DNA from 4 places in the Streptomyces sp. NPDC048411 genome. Region 4 is predicted to be linked to each of the others. Evidence: riboswitches for the same ligand, from Rfam matches in the RefSeq annotation. Region 4 holds a riboswitch; each other region holds the start of a gene.

The links. A riboswitch is a leader RNA that binds a small molecule or an ion and turns the genes downstream of it on or off. The one in region 4 is predicted to bind cyclic di-AMP.
Positions count from the first base shown of each region.
Region 1: it holds a riboswitch for cyclic di-AMP, as region 4 does, so the genes downstream of both, AB0915_RS20340 (transglycosylase family protein) here and AB0915_RS00265 (M23 family metallopeptidase) in region 4, are expected to answer to the same signal.
Region 2: it holds a riboswitch for cyclic di-AMP, as region 4 does, so the genes downstream of both, AB0915_RS35875 (LysM peptidoglycan-binding domain-containing protein) here and AB0915_RS00265 (M23 family metallopeptidase) in region 4, are expected to answer to the same signal.
Region 3: it holds a riboswitch for cyclic di-AMP, as region 4 does, so the genes downstream of both, AB0915_RS20915 (NlpC/P60 family protein) here and AB0915_RS00265 (M23 family metallopeptidase) in region 4, are expected to answer to the same signal.

Region 1 covers NZ_JBEZKL010000054.1:37,048-40,662, forward strand. The annotation lists gene eno (phosphopyruvate hydratase) at 1-172, opposite strand, end outside; gene AB0915_RS20340 (transglycosylase family protein) at 475-1,206, opposite strand; cyclic di-AMP (ydaO/yuaA leader) riboswitch at 1,210-1,381, opposite strand; gene AB0915_RS20345 (transglycosylase family protein) at 1,682-2,581, opposite strand; gene AB0915_RS20350 (cytochrome P450) at 2,687-3,615, opposite strand, start outside.
Region 2 covers NZ_JBEZKL010000188.1:3,676-7,290, reverse strand. The annotation lists gene AB0915_RS35885 (aromatic acid exporter family protein) at 1-34, shown strand, start outside; gene AB0915_RS35880 (DUF5996 family protein) at 187-1,140, opposite strand; cyclic di-AMP (ydaO/yuaA leader) riboswitch at 1,713-1,898, shown strand; gene AB0915_RS35875 (LysM peptidoglycan-binding domain-containing protein) at 1,903-2,670, shown strand; gene AB0915_RS35870 (GMC oxidoreductase) at 3,177-3,615, shown strand, end outside.
Region 3 covers NZ_JBEZKL010000057.1:8,105-11,719, reverse strand. The annotation lists gene AB0915_RS20925 (C40 family peptidase) at 1-382, opposite strand, end outside; gene AB0915_RS20920 (hypothetical protein) at 738-1,091, shown strand; gene AB0915_RS20915 (NlpC/P60 family protein) at 1,166-2,329, opposite strand; cyclic di-AMP (ydaO/yuaA leader) riboswitch at 2,337-2,501, opposite strand; gene pcrA (DNA helicase PcrA) at 2,759-3,615, shown strand, end outside.
Region 4 covers NZ_JBEZKL010000001.1:54,405-58,019, reverse strand. The annotation lists gene AB0915_RS00275 (pitrilysin family protein) at 1-993, shown strand, start outside; gene AB0915_RS00270 (pitrilysin family protein) at 1,020-2,402, shown strand; cyclic di-AMP (ydaO/yuaA leader) riboswitch at 2,611-2,777, shown strand; gene AB0915_RS00265 (M23 family metallopeptidase) at 2,791-3,573, shown strand.

The DNA of each region.
Region 1 (3,615 bases), on a different contig from region 4:
GGTTGGGGTCACCGTCGCGAAGCTCAATGGCCTCGAACGCACCGGTGGAGGCGCCGGACGGCACAGCAGCACGGCCCGTGCTGCCGTCGTCGAGGCCAACCTCGACCTCGACCGTGGGGTTTCCGCGGGAGTCGAGGATTTCCCGGGCTACGACGACGTCGATGGACGGCACGAGGCATCTCCTTCTGGGATATGACGCTGGTTGTGCAGGGTCGCTTTGGCCTTGCGACAAGAGCCTAACCGGCTGGGCCGCCTCGGTCCGCCGACCGCCCGCCCCCTGGGACGAAAAAGGACCCAAGGGCACTCGTAGCAGGGCAAAGGTCCAGATTTCTACTGGACGGTAACGACAACGGTTGAACAGTGAATACGAAAAACCCCGACCCGGCACGTACGGGGGAATCCGCGCCGGGTCGGGGTGCTCGGGGAGGAGAGAGCCCGTGTCTACGGGGAGCCCGTGTCCACGGAGCGCCCGTCCTACTTCGTCAGGTGGAGCTGCTGACCCGGGTAGATCAGGTCGGCGTCCTGGACGATGTCCTTGTTCAGCTTGAAGAGCTGCTGCCAGCCGCCCTTCACCTTGTGCTGCGCGGCGATCTTGCTGAGCGAGTCGCCGGACTTCACCGTGTACTCGCCGTCGCCCTTGGCGACCTTCTCGCCGGTCGGCGTGGTGACGGTCTTCTTGGGGGCGGTGCCGCGGTCCGCGCGGGAGGCGGCGGGGGCCTCGGTGCGCTCGGCCGGCTTCGGCGCGGCCTGCTTCGGCGCGGCCTGCTTCGACTGCTGCGCCGGGGCGTTCTGCTGCGCGGTGGAACCGGTGTCGACACCCGGGTCGACACCATCGTTGGTGAGGCGACCGGCGCCGGCACAGCCCCAGGCACCCGGGCCCTGCATGGCGAGGAGCTTCTCGGCGGTGGCGATCTGCTGAGCCTTGGTGGCGAGGTCGGCACGCGGGGCGTACTGCGTACCACCGGCGGCGGCCCAGCTGGACTGCGAGAACTGCAGGCCGCCGTAGTAGCCGTTGCCGGTGTTGATGGACCAGTTGCCACCGGACTCGCACTGGGCGACGGCGTCCCACGTGGCGACGGAGGCGGCGGAGGCACCGGTCGCACCCATCAGAGGAGCGGCGATGGCGGCACCGGTGACACCGGCGAGCGTGGCGACACGGACGGCCTTGGACGGGCGACGGTGCTTGCCCTTGCTGTTCAGCAGCATGGAACTTCTCCTCACCGACGCCTACGAGGTGAGCTGTCGGGTTCGGGCCAAGTGAGTTGCCCGGTCGCATGTCCTAGCACGCGACTTCACCCCGAGCCGGTCCTGACGGTCTTTCGACCATCGGGCCCGGCGGCTTACCTGGGTCCCCCGCTCCTGCCTACGGCGCTTTACGCGTCTGTTCCCTTCGACCGACGGCAGGATTCGGCGTGACGGTCGACGGGGCCCGCGGTGCGAGCGGTTCCGACCGTAAACGTATGCAACCTCGACATTCAAAGATGGGCATAACGGACAATCAGTCCTTACCTGCATCCGAATGCGCAGCGTTTTCGCAGGTGAGGGGCGATGCGGACAGACCCGGCAGGCGCGACACGCCAATTGACGCAAAGAGACCCATGTCTCACTTACGCATAAGCGGACATAGGTCCCTGAACTACCCCGGTTTCTGGGGTGCTTTTAGCCGTTTATCAGACTGCTCTCACTTCGACTTCACGCCGAGATCGAGGCTCTGGCCAGGCAGGATGAGGTCCGGGTCGCCGCCGACCGCACCCTTGTTCGCCTTGTAGAGAGCGGGCCATCCGCCGGGAACCTTCTGTGCGTCAGCAATCGCCGAGAGGTTGTCGCCCGGCCGGACGGTGTAATCGCCGTCGGCCGCCACCGCGCGCGTGTCGCGCCCCTCACTGTTGCCGCGGGAAGCATGCCGGCCCGAGTCCCGGCCACCGCCCCTGCCCGCACCCTGACTCACCTCGGAGGCCGGCGCGCCACGGTGCTTGCCACCCGCCTCATTTCCGGGGACGTCGGACTTCTGGGGCGAGTCAGACGAATCAGACTTCTTGGACGGTGATGTGGCTGACGGCTCTGCCGACGGCTTGTGCGACGCGTTGCCCGACGCCTTGTGCGACGCCTTGTGCGACGCCTTGGCGGACGGCGCCTCGGACGCGTCCCCGCCCTTCGCCGGTTCGGCCGACGGCACGACTCCCGGGTCGACCCCCGGCAACACCCCGTCCTCCGTGAGCCCGGAGATGCCCGCACAGCTGGGCCACGCCTTCGGCCCCTGGTCCTCCAGGACCTTCTCGGCGACCGCTATCTGCTGTGAGCGGCTGGCGAGGTCCGCGCGCGCGGCGTACGCCTCACCGCCGTACGACTTCCAGGCATCCTGCGAGAACTGAAGACCGCCGTAGAAACCGTTGCCGAGGTCGGCGCTCCACATCCCGCCGCTCTCGCACTCCGCGACCCGGTCCCAGGTCGTGGCGTCGGCGGCGTGCGCACCGGCCGCACCGAGCAGGGGAATAGCGATGGCCGAACCGGTCACGCCTGCGGCGACGACGATCGCGGGTGCCTGGCGAGGGCGACGGTGCCTGCCGTTCGCGGAGCCCATGGGATTGCCTTCCGTGTGACTGACAAGTGACTGGTGAGTCGAACGGTGAACGTAGCGGCACTCGAACGCTTGTCACAAGTCGATGCAGCGCAGATCACGTGAAAGTCACAGAGTTGACAGAGTGTCACCCTCATCGGAACGCCGGCCGGGACCGAACTCCACCGGAAGCGTGCGCAGACCACGCATGATGAGTCCGCCACGCCAGCGCACATCGGCAGGTTCCACCGCAAGCCGCACATCCGGGAGGCGCCTCAACAGCGTGGCCAGGGCAGCCTGTCCCTCCAGTCGCGCAAGCGGTGCTCCCAGGCAGTAATGGATGCCGTGCCCGTATCCAAGGTGCTGATTGTCACGCCGCGCGAGGTCAAGGGTGTCCGGGTTCGCGAACCGTTCCGGGTCCCGGTCGGCGGCGGCGAGCACCACCAGTACGGGGTCACCCGCCACGATCCGCTGCCCGCCGAGGATCAGCGGCTCGGTGGCGAACCGCCAGGTCGCCAGCTCCACCGGACCGTCGTACCGCAGCAGCTCCTCGATACCGGTCTCCAGCAGCCCTGTCTCCCCCGCGTCGAGCGAGCGCTGCAGCCGCTCCCGCTGCTCCGGATTGCGCAGCAGGGCGTACATCCCGTTGCCGATCAGGTTGACCGTCGTCTCGAATCCCGCGAAGAGGAGGATGAAGGCCATGGCGGCGGCCTCGTTCTCGGTGAGGTGCTCGCCGTGGTCACTGGCCCGGATCAGTCCCGAGATCAGGTCCTCCCCCGGGTTCTCCCGCTTCCGGTGGATGAGCTCCGCGAGATAGCCGCGCATCTTCTTCACCGACCGGGCCACCCCGCCGCGCGGACCGCCGCCGTGGCGGATCATCATCCCCGCCCAGTCCCGGAAGTCGTCCTGGTCCTCGCGCGGGACGCCGAGCAGGTCGCAGATCGCATAGATGGGGAGCGGGAACGCGAAGTCGTGAATGAGGTCCGCGGATCCCTCCTCGATGAAGTTGTCGATGAGGCGGTCCGTCAGCTCCTGCACGCGCGGGGCGAACTCAGCGA
Region 2 (3,615 bases), on a different contig from region 4:
CCGGGCCCCGCAGCCGACCGTCCCGGGAGGGTGAGGGTGAGGGCGAGGCGAGATCGAGACCGAGGAATATGACGAGGGATTGGAGCGGCTCCTGCCCACCTCGCATCCGGTCGCCCAGCCGACCCCGGGTCCCCAGGGCAAGGTCCCCGCGGACCGGGAGCGGCAGCTGCACTGAAGCCGCGCTCCTCACCCACCGGCAGACGCACGGGTCCTCAGGCACGGATCGGTGATCCCGCCGGGACAGGCGAGACGGTCGATGTCCCAGCCGGCGCGCCCCGCTCCGGCCTGATAGGCGCTTTCGTAGAAGGCGAGTACGGCCGCACGGGGATCGCTCTCGGTGCGGGCCGCGTCGTACGGCAGCACCGCCAGGTGGCTGCCGCCACGATCCACCCATTGCGCCGACACCGGAGTGAGCGGTTCCTCCGCCAGCCGCGCCGGTTCGGGAGCGGTGTACGAGTAGAACGCGGGCGCGGCGAACGTGTCGTCACCGAACCAGAAACCGAAGCTGATCACTTCCCGGGAGTAGGCCTCTCGCGTCACCGGGTCGATCTGCTGGGGCTGGTCGATCTGACGCTCCGCAAAGCGGGTGTGAGCAATATCGAAGGTGTGCCAGAAATGGTGCACGGGGCTGACTTTCCCCGAAAATCGCGCGGCGAATTCCTCCAGTACCAGGGCCACTTGACTGAGGACCTGCCAATACCGGTTGGCCTGTTCGGGATCGTATGCCGCGTGCTCCGTATCCTCGGCGAACGGCCGGTCGGCGTCAGGCAGATCGAATGGCTTGGGCAAATTGATATCCACCTTGATGCCCAGCGTGTCCAGGGCAGCCATGACCTTCTGGTGGAAGGACGCCACGGACTGGCCCGAAAGCGGGAACGAGACCATCACGCCGTCCAGTCTTGTGATGACGAGTCGATGGCCGACGAAGTCGAAGTCCACCGTGAAAATCGGGTTTCCGTCGATCTGCCCCATGGGGCGGGTGGTGATACCGCGGCCCGTGAGGTGAAACGGAACGTTCCACCAGTGATTGCGCCGGACACTGGCCGCGAGGCGGATCTTTCCGACGACCTGCGCGAAGCGGTGGAGCGTCTCTTTGGTGTCACGCCACTCGGCGAGCGGCATGGGCGGGAACAGCTCCATCGCCATCACCTCTCTCGTGCTGCCGGACGGTTCCGGCGGGTGGGCAGGGCGTTCTTCCGCACCATCATGGCCACGCCGAAGGTGTGCGGCATCTCGTGCGGCCGCCATGGTGTCGTTCGCGTGAACCTGCACGACCTGGCCGGTGGGCGGCCACTCGCGCGCCGCAGTCGGCGCAGGCGGGTGACGCGCGGTCGCTCCCGGCCGTTTCCCCGGGGACGCCCTTCCCGGCGAGTCGAAGGCCGGGTGCCTGCCCCTGACGCCAAAATCTCCTGAATGTCGCAATTTTGGCGATAAAGGGAAGTTGCTCGCTGCTCTGGTGAATGCGTAACCCGAGCAGGCCCGAGGGTCTGCGCGCCGGGCAAATCGCCCTTTTCGGACCGAGTGGCGAGAGTCACCTTCCGGGCCCGCGGACGCAGCGACGTGTCGCCCGGTTCCCTTCTGCGCCAAGAAAGTTGGCTTTGCGGACCGGGGTGGATTGCGAAAATTTCCGCGACTCGATCTTGTAAATGAATTGTGATCGAGAAATGGGGGCTTGTTCAGGTCGGAGTTTCTCGCCTACGGTCACCGTCAATCCGGATGGAACGCCGAATCCTGCCGCCGTCCGGGAACCCGACCATTCACGTACGGCAGGAGCGGGGGACCCGCGCAATCCGCCGATCCGGTATCCGGAACGGCTAGGGGTGAAGTCGTATTCCCATACGGCGAGGCAACTCCAGCCTCAACCCGACAGCTCACCTCGTAGGCGACGGAGAGGAATGCGCCATGCCCGCACAGGTTAACCACCGTCGTCGTAAGTCCAGTTCGCTGACTCGCGGATTCATCGCCGTGAGCACGGGCGGAGCCGCTCTCGCGCTTCCGATGATCGGGGCAACCGTTGCCTCGGCAGCGCCGGCGCAGCCTGCCACCGCCGCCGTCGCCAAGACAGTGGCGCCCGCTGCCGCCCCCGCCAAGCCGACTGCCGTGCGGGCAGCTACGCCCACCGTCTATTCCGTGATAGCCGGCGATTCCCTTTACAAGATCGCCCTGAGCTATTCCGTGAGCGGCGGTTGGCAGCAGCTGTACAAGGACAATCGAGCGGTCATCGGAGCAGACCCCGGCGTCCTTCACGCGGGCCAGAAGCTCACCATCGGCGCCACCGCGCCCGCGGCAGTCGAGTCCACGACGGCCACGAGTACCGCCGCTGCCGTCACCGCGAAGCCTGCGACGTACACGAACGACCTCGACGGCTGGATCAAGGAGTCGCTGGCCGTCATGGCCCAGCACGGCATCCCCGGCAGCTACAATGGCATCCACCGCAACATCATGCGCGAGTCCGCGGGCAACCCCCGGGCCATCAACAACTGGGACTCGAACGCCGCCAAGGGCACGCCGTCCAAGGGGCTCCTGCAGGTCATCGACCCCACGTTCCGGGCCTACCATGTGCCCGGTACGTCGATGGACCCCTACGACCCGGTCGCCAACATCACGGCCGCGTGCAACTACGCCGCCGCCAAGTACGGCTCGATCGACAACGTGTTCGGGGCCTACTGACGCCCGGTTGCGTTGATTCAGGCATGACGGGTGGCGAGGGTCCGATGGGGCTTCGCCACCCGTTCCCGTCGGTGTAGTGCACGGGAGACCATGCAGAAGTCGAGAAGTCAGCCCGCCTCGCTTCGCATCCGGCGGCGTCGTCGGATGTCACGCACCAGCTGCCAGAGAGTAGTGGCCTGCAGCAGGCATGCACACGCGACTGACCATCCCGACTCATCTCCGGCCGGATACGCCTGCAGCGCACCCATGACGAGCATGAGGCAGAGCAGAACACCCAACGCCGATATGGCCAGGCCGACCCGATCGGTCACCTGTGAATGGTCATGGATCAATCGAATCGATGCCTAGGGTGGGACCAGGTTCGGGCCACTGAGGCCGGCCCGCCTGACGCACGGCATTGATCCGGGGCGCCTCCGTCGGGCGCATGTTACCCATCGGTATGTAGTGACTTAACGCGCGAACAGCAGTAGAACCAGTTTCACTCTCTGGAGAGTGAGGCGTGTCACATGAGTGACTTTACCATGCACAATGCAGGCCCCAAGGGCGTTTCGCGTCGAAGGTTCATCGCAGGAACTGGTTCTATTTTAGGAGCCGTGGCCCTCGCGGGTCACACCACCCCGGCCCAGGCCGGGGTCGGCTCCGCAACCGCCCCGATCGACTCCGGGGCCCATGTCCCGGCCCTGGTCATCGGCACCGGATACGGCGGCTCCGTTGCCGCGCTGCGTCTCGCGCAGGCAGGCGTCGACGTGCACATGGTCGAAATGGGCATGGCCTGGGACACCCCCGGCCCGGACGGCAAGATCTTCGCCAACACGACCTCCCCGGACAGTCGGTCGTACTGGCTCCGCACCAGGACCAAGCAGCCCCTCAGCAACTTCCTCGGCTTCCCCATCGACAAGAACATCACTCGCGCCACGGGGATCCTCGACGCCGAGGAGTTCAGCG
Region 3 (3,615 bases), on a different contig from region 4:
CGGGGTCCGAGGACAGCGCCAGCTGCACGGCGGGGTCGAGGCCGCCGGTGCGGTACTCCGCGGCGGCGAGCGAACCGAGTGCGTCGCGGGAGGCGTTGAGGCGTTCGGTCCTGCGTGCGGCCTCGTCGCGCAGTGCGTTCAGGGACTTGGCGGCGGCGGTCGCCTTCTCCTTCGCGCCGTTGTACTGCTCGGTGGCGACCTCGGCGTCGTGGTACAGCCGGTCCACCGCGGCCTTGATCCGGGCGGGGGTGGGCTGTGGTTCGGCGTGCGCGGAGCCCGGCAGGGCGGCGGCGGTCGCCGCCGCGGCGAAGGCGAGGGTGGCTGCGGTGCGGGCGGCGGAGCCGGGGTGCGGACGCTGCCTGGGTTTCCGATGCGCTGCCACGGGGGCGGGGCTCCTTGCGTCGACTGCCCGTCGGGGCCTACCGGCGGGCCGCTGAGGTCCGGCGGCGGGACGCCAACAGGGGGAGCGGCCCGCCGCCGGATTTCTCGGCGGGGTGACCGGGCTGCCGTCCGGGTGCGGAGCGGTGGTGAAGCCGGCCACCTGGACAGGGACGCTAAGCCCGGGGCGCTGGGAAGAGTCGCAATGACGGTTATTGCCTGAATTTGGCGATGAGGTGTCGTTGAGTGACTGGAAAATTACACCAGAGTCGGGCACTCGGTGCAGATGCAAGCGAAATACCAAGGAGCCCCCACCTCGCCGAAGAGGGGTGATATGGCCCCGGCTAGGCTGCTGCCTCATGGACGTACTCATCAATGTCTTCGTCGCGCTGCACATCATCGGTATCGCCTCCCTCCTGGGCGGCTTCCTGACCCAGATGAAGGCGATGGGCGCGGGCACGGCACGCTTCGTCCCGGCGATGCTGCACGGCGCGCTGACCATGCTGGTCACCGGCGTCGCGCTGGTCGGGCTCAACCAGGCCGACGGCCACTCGGTCAACAACATCAAGATCGGCGTGAAGCTGGCGGTCCTGGTGGTGATCCTCGCGCTGGTCTACATCAAGCGGGACGAGGAGAAGGCCGAGAAGGGCGTGTTCGCGGCGGTCGGCGGACTGACGGTCGCCAATATCTTCATCGCGATGCTCTGGACCTGAGCCGGACCACGCACATGCGCGAGTGAGCCCCTGCCGGGTCCGGCAGGGGCTCACTCGCGCATGAGGGCCCGCCGCTACGCCGGGCGCACGCTGCCGTAGATCGGCATGTAGTAGATCGACTCCTCGCGGACGTTCGCCCCCGGCTTCGGGGCGTGGATCATCATGCCGTCGCCCTTGTAGATACCGACGTGGCTGATGTCGTCGTAGAAGAAGACGAGGTCGCCCGGCTGAAGGTCGGCCGTGGCTATCCGGGTGCCGACCTCCACCTGGTCCCAGGTGGTGCGGGGGATGTCGACGCCCGCCGCCTTCCAGGCGGCCTGGGTCAGCCCCGAGCAGTCGTAGGAGGAGGGGCCCGTGGCTCCCCAGACATACGGCTTGCCGATCTGGGCGCGGGCGAAGGCGAGAACCTTCTCGGCCTTCGAGGTGGCGCTGGTGTCCGAGCCGGTCCCGGTTCCCGCGCCCGTCCCCGTGCCCGTGCCGCCGGTGGAGCCGGCCTCCTTCGCCGCCGCCTCGGCCTTGCGGTCCGCCTCGGCCTTGGCGGCGGCCTGCCGGCGGGCGAGTTCCTCCGCCTTGCGCTTGGCCTCCGCCTCCTTCTCGCGCTCCAGCGCCGCCAGCCGCGCTTTCTCCTCGGCCGTCAGCTTCGACAGCATCGCGCGCGCCTCGCCCAGCTTCTTCTGGACGGATTGTTTGCTGGTCCGGAGCGTGGCCTGGGACTCGGTGAGCGTCTCCAGGCTCTGCACCGCCTCGGTGCGCTTCTTCGCCGCCGCTGCCTGCTGCGTACGGAAGTCCGTGACCGCCTTCTGCTGCTGGGCGGTCATCCGGTTCATCAGCTGGTTCTGGTCGAAGTACGACTGCGGGTCGTCGGCCAGGAAGAAGGTGGCGGTCGGGGCGATGGAGCCGGTGCGGTACTGCGCGGCCGCGTAGTTGCCGAGGGTCCTGCGCGCCTCGTTCAGCTTGTCGGCGCGCTCGGCCACGTCCTCCAGCAGGGCGTCCACCTTGCCGCGCTGCGTGGCGGAGGCCTCCTTCGCCCTGTTGTACTGCTGGGTCGCGGTGCCCGCCTGCCGGTAGAGGTCGTCGACCTTCTTCTGTACGTCCTCGATGCTGGGCTTGGGTGCGCCCGGAGCGGCCATGGCGCTCTGGGTCGACAGCAGGGTCACCCCTGCCAGTGCGGCCGTCGTGAGCCCGACGGCGGGGGTGGTGGTGCGTGCCCGGCTGCGCGGTTTGCGGTGCGATGCCAAAGCCGGCGTCTCCTTCCGTGGACCGCCTACCGGGTTAGCTGTCGGGTTCGGGCGGAACGGAAGGCTGCCCTACGGTCCGAGTGGGGATTTGGACCGATTCACCCCGGTTTTTCCTATGGGTCCCCGGTTCCGAACTCCCCTGTGGGCAGCGCGGATTCGGCGTGGGAGCCCGCTCGGCGTGGTTCGCCTCAAGGGGGTACGGGCCGCCCGAGGGAGCACGCTAGCCAACCGTGTTGCCGCTGTGAAGGTTGATGTTCGATATGCCCGATACGTTTTCGTGACCTTGGTGTAGAGGGGCCGGAAGGCGTGGTCCGGGCCCTGATTTCCTTACGGGGCGTGGGTGGCTGCTCCCCGTACGTAGGCGCCTTCCGGTCGCGCTTCTCCATGCGGCCGCAGAGTGTCGGTGCGTCGCCCTAGACTCGTGAGGCGATGAGCAGCCTCTTTGACGACAGTTTCCTGGCCGGCCTCCAGCACCCGGAGGAAGAACCCCCGCCGCCCCCCGAGGACTCCGCACCCGAAGCGGTGCCGGAGGACCTCTTCGCGGGCGTGTTCGACGCGCCCCCGCCGCCTCGGGACGCGTACTACCGGGACGGCGCCCACCGCCCCGCCATCGACTCCGCTGCCCTGCTCGACGGGCTGAACACCGAGCAGCGCGCCGCGGTCGTGCACGCCGGATCGCCGCTGCTCATCGTCGCCGGCGCGGGCTCCGGCAAGACCCGGGTGCTCACCCACCGCATCGCCCACCTGCTGGCCGAGCGCGGCGTGCACCCCGGCCAGATCCTGGCGATCACCTTCACCAACAAGGCCGCGGGCGAGATGAAGGAGCGCGTCGAGCAGCTCGTCGGACCGCGCGCCAACGCCATGTGGGTCATGACGTTCCACAGCGCGTGCGTCCGGATTTTGCGCCGCGAGTCGAAGCGGCTCGGCTTCACCTCGTCGTTCTCGATCTACGACGCGGCCGACTCCAAGCGGCTGATGGCCCTGGTCTGCCGCGATCTGGACCTCGACCCGAAGCGCTTCCCACCGAAGTCGTTCACGGCCAAGGTCTCGAACCTGAAGAACGAGCTGATCGACGAGGAGACCTTCGCCGGCCAGGCTGCGGACGGCTTCGAGAAGACGCTCGCCCAGGCGTACGCGATGTACCAGTCCCGGCTGCGCGAGGCCAACGCACTGGACTTCGACGACATCATCATGACGACGGTCCATCTGCTCCAGGCGTTCCCCGACGTCGCCGAGCACTACCGCCGCCGCTTCCGGCACGTCCTCGTCGACGAGTACCAGGACAC
Region 4 (3,615 bases):
CTCGACGACGAGTCCATGGAGAACCAGCGGGACGTTGTCAAGAACGAGCGCCGCCAGCGGTACGACAACGTTCCGTACGGCACGGCGTTCGAGAGGCTGACCGCCCTCGCCTACCCCGAGGGCCACCCGTACCACCACACCCCGATCGGCTCGATGGCCGACCTGGACGCGGCGACGCTCGAAGACGCACGGACCTTCTTCCGTACGTACTACGCGCCCAACAACGCGGTGCTGTCGGTCGTCGGCGACATCGACCCCCAGCAGACGCTCGCCTGGATCGAGAAGTACTTCGGCTCCATCCCGTCCCACGACGGCAAGCAGCCGCCGCGCGACGGCACGCTCCCCGAGATCATCGGCGAGCAGCTGCGCGAAGAGGTCCACGAGGAGGTCCCGGCGCGGGCGCTGATGGCCGCCTACCGGCTGCCGCACGACGGCACCAGGGAGTGCGACGCCGCGGATCTCGCGCTGACCGTGCTCGGCGGAGGCGAGTCCTCCCGGCTGCACAACCGTCTGGTCCGCCGCGACCGCACGGCCGTTGCGGCAGGTTTCGGGCTGCTGCGGCTGGCCGGCGCGCCCTCGCTCGGCTGGCTGGACGTGAAGACGTCCGGCGGTGTCGAGGTGGCGCAGATCGAGGCCGCGGTCGACGAGGAGCTGGCCCGATTCGCCGCCGAGGGCCCCACGCCCGAGGAAATGGAGCGCGCTCAGGCACAGTTGGAGCGCGAGTGGCTGGACCGGCTCGGTACGGTCGCGGGCCGCGCCGATGAACTCTGCCGGTTCGCCGTGCTGTTCGGCGACCCGCAGCTCGCCCTGACCGCCGTCCAGCGGGTCCTCGACGTCACCGCGGACGAGGTCCAGGCGGCGGCCAGGGCCCAGCTGCGCCCCGACAACCGGGCGGTGCTCGTCTACGAGCCGGTCGAGCCGGCCGAATCCGCCGACGCGGAAGCCGACGAGACGGACACCGACACCGACGCGCACGAAGGGGCGGACAAGTGAGCGACGCTGCCGCGACTGGAGTAACGATGGAGTACCACCCGCAGCCGACCCCCGGCACGGCCAGGCCCTGGGCCTTTCCCGCACCCGAGCGCGGCGCCCTGCCCAATGGGCTGACGGTGCTGCGCTGCCACCGTCCCGGCCAGCAGGTCGTCGCGGTCGAGATCTTCCTCGACGCCCCGCTGGACGCCGAGCCCGAGGGCCTCGACGGCGTGGCCACGATCATGGCGCGGGCCCTTTCCGAGGGCACCGACAAGCACTCCGCCGAGGAGTTCGCCGCTGAGCTGGAGCGTTGCGGCGCCACCCTCGACGCGCACGCCGACCATCCCGGCATGCGGGTCTCCCTGGAGGTTCCGGCCTCCCGGCTGGCCAAGGCGCTCGGGCTGGTCGCCGAGGCGCTGCGGGCACCCGCGTTCGCCGACAGCGAGATCGAGCGACTGGTGAACAACCGGCTCGACGAGATTCCGCACGAGCAGGCCAACCCGGCCCGGCGTGCCGCCAAGCAGCTCTCCAAGGAGCTCTTCCCGGCCACGTCGCGGATGTCACGCCCGCGCCAGGGCACCGAGGAGACGGTGGAGCGGATCGACTCCGCGGCCGTGCGCGCCTTCTACGAGGCCCATGTCCGGCCGTCCACCGCGACCGTCGTCGTCGTGGGCGACCTCACCGGTATCGACCTGGACGCCCTGCTCGCCGACACCATCGGCGACTGGACCGGAAACACTGTGGAGCCCCGTCCGGTCCCGCCGATCACCGCCGACGACACCGGCCGCGTGGTGATCGTCGACCGTCCGGGCGCCGTGCAGACGCAACTGCTGATCGGCCGCATCGGCGCCGACCGGCACGACAGCGTGTGGCCGGCCCAGGTCCTCGGCACCTACTGCCTGGGCGGCACACTCACCTCCCGGCTGGACCGGGTGCTGCGCGAGGAGAAGGGCTACACCTACGGCGTGCGGGCCTTCGGGCAGGTCCTGCGCTCGACGGCCCCGGACTCCGCCTCCGGGGTGACCGGCGCGGCGATGCTGGCGATCAGCGGCTCGGTGGACACGGAGTCCACCGGACCGGCGCTCGACGACCTGTGGAAGGTCCTGCGGACCCTGGTGGCCGAGGGGCTGACCGACGCCGAGCGCGAGACCGCTGTGCAGAACCTCGTGGGTGTCGCCCCGCTGAAGTTCGAGACGGCTGCCTCCGTCGCCGGCACGCTCGCCGACCAGGTCGAGCAGCACCTCCCGGATGACTACCAGGCGCAGTTGTACGCCCGCCTGGCCGAGACCGGCACGGTCGAGGCGACCGCAGCCGTGGTCAACGCCTTCCCCGTGGACCGGCTGGTCACGATTCTCGTCGGCGACGCCGCGCAGATCGAGGAGCCGGTCAGGGCGTTGGGCATCGGAGAGGTGTCGGTCGTCACCGGCTGATGCACCAAAGCCCCGCAAAGGGGGGCGAAGAGGGACCCTGGCGAGTCGCTTCCCGCCAGGGTCTTCCTTTTTGCCCGATTTGAGACGAAAGTTCCTTGCTTGCTCTGTGGGATGCGCTACAAAGCGCCCTGTCCGTTTGGTGAATGAAAGTGCCCCCGCCTAGCGTCGGCTCCGCTGTCCGTCACTCGTATGCCGCATCCGTGGCGCCGGGCAGTGATCGCCGAGTCCCCGTCAGGCGCGAGCCTGGGGAGCCGGGGACCCACGCAGTCCCTGGGGTGCATCGGATGCCGCGACCTCCTGTGAGGCCGGGGATCCGTAGGAGACCTTCCTGCTCCGAACCCGTCAGCTAACCCGGTAGGCGAGAAGGAAGGAAAGGACCAGCTACTTCATGGCGTTCACCCGCCCCACCGGGAAGCACCGTGCCCCGAGCCGCCTGAAGCGCAGGAGCGCACGCGTCGCCGGAGTCGCAACGCTGGCGACCACCGGTGTCATCGGCGGACTGGCCTCTCCGGCCCTCGCCACGGATGCCGAGGCCCCCTCCGGCGATGAAACCGGTCTGACCCAGATCGTCGCCATCGAGGATGCCCTCGCCGACCAGGTGGCCACCCAGGCCGAGGTGCAGAAGCGCCAGGCCGACGTCGCCGCGAAGGCTGCCGAGGCTGCCAAGGCCGACGCGGCGGCGAAGGTCAAGGCCGAGGCCCGCGCCAAGGCGGCCCGTGACGCGAAGGCCCGCGCCGCCCGTTCCGCCGAGCGCACCCGCCTGGGCTCCTTCCAGCTCCCGGTCGCCGGTTCGTACGTCACCACCGGCTACAAGTCGAGCGGATCCCTCTGGTCCTCCGGCCGCCACTCGGGCATCGACTTCCACGCCGCCTCCGGCAGCTCCGTCGTCGCCGTCGGCGCCGGCACGGTCGTCGAGGCGGGCTGGGGTGGCGCATACGGCAACAACATCGTGCTGCGGATGACGGACGGCACGTACACCCAGTACGGCCACCTCTCCTCGATCGGCGTCTCCGTCGGCCAGAGCGTCGGCGCAGGCCAGCAGATCGGCCTCTCCGGCTCGACCGGCAACTCCACCGGACCGCACCTCCACTTCGAGGCCCGCACCACGCCTTCGTACGGCTCCGACATGGACCCCGTGGCGTACCTGCGCGCCCATGGCGTGAACGTCTGACCGACGTCCCATCCGCAATACGCCGAAGGCCCCGGCTTCCGC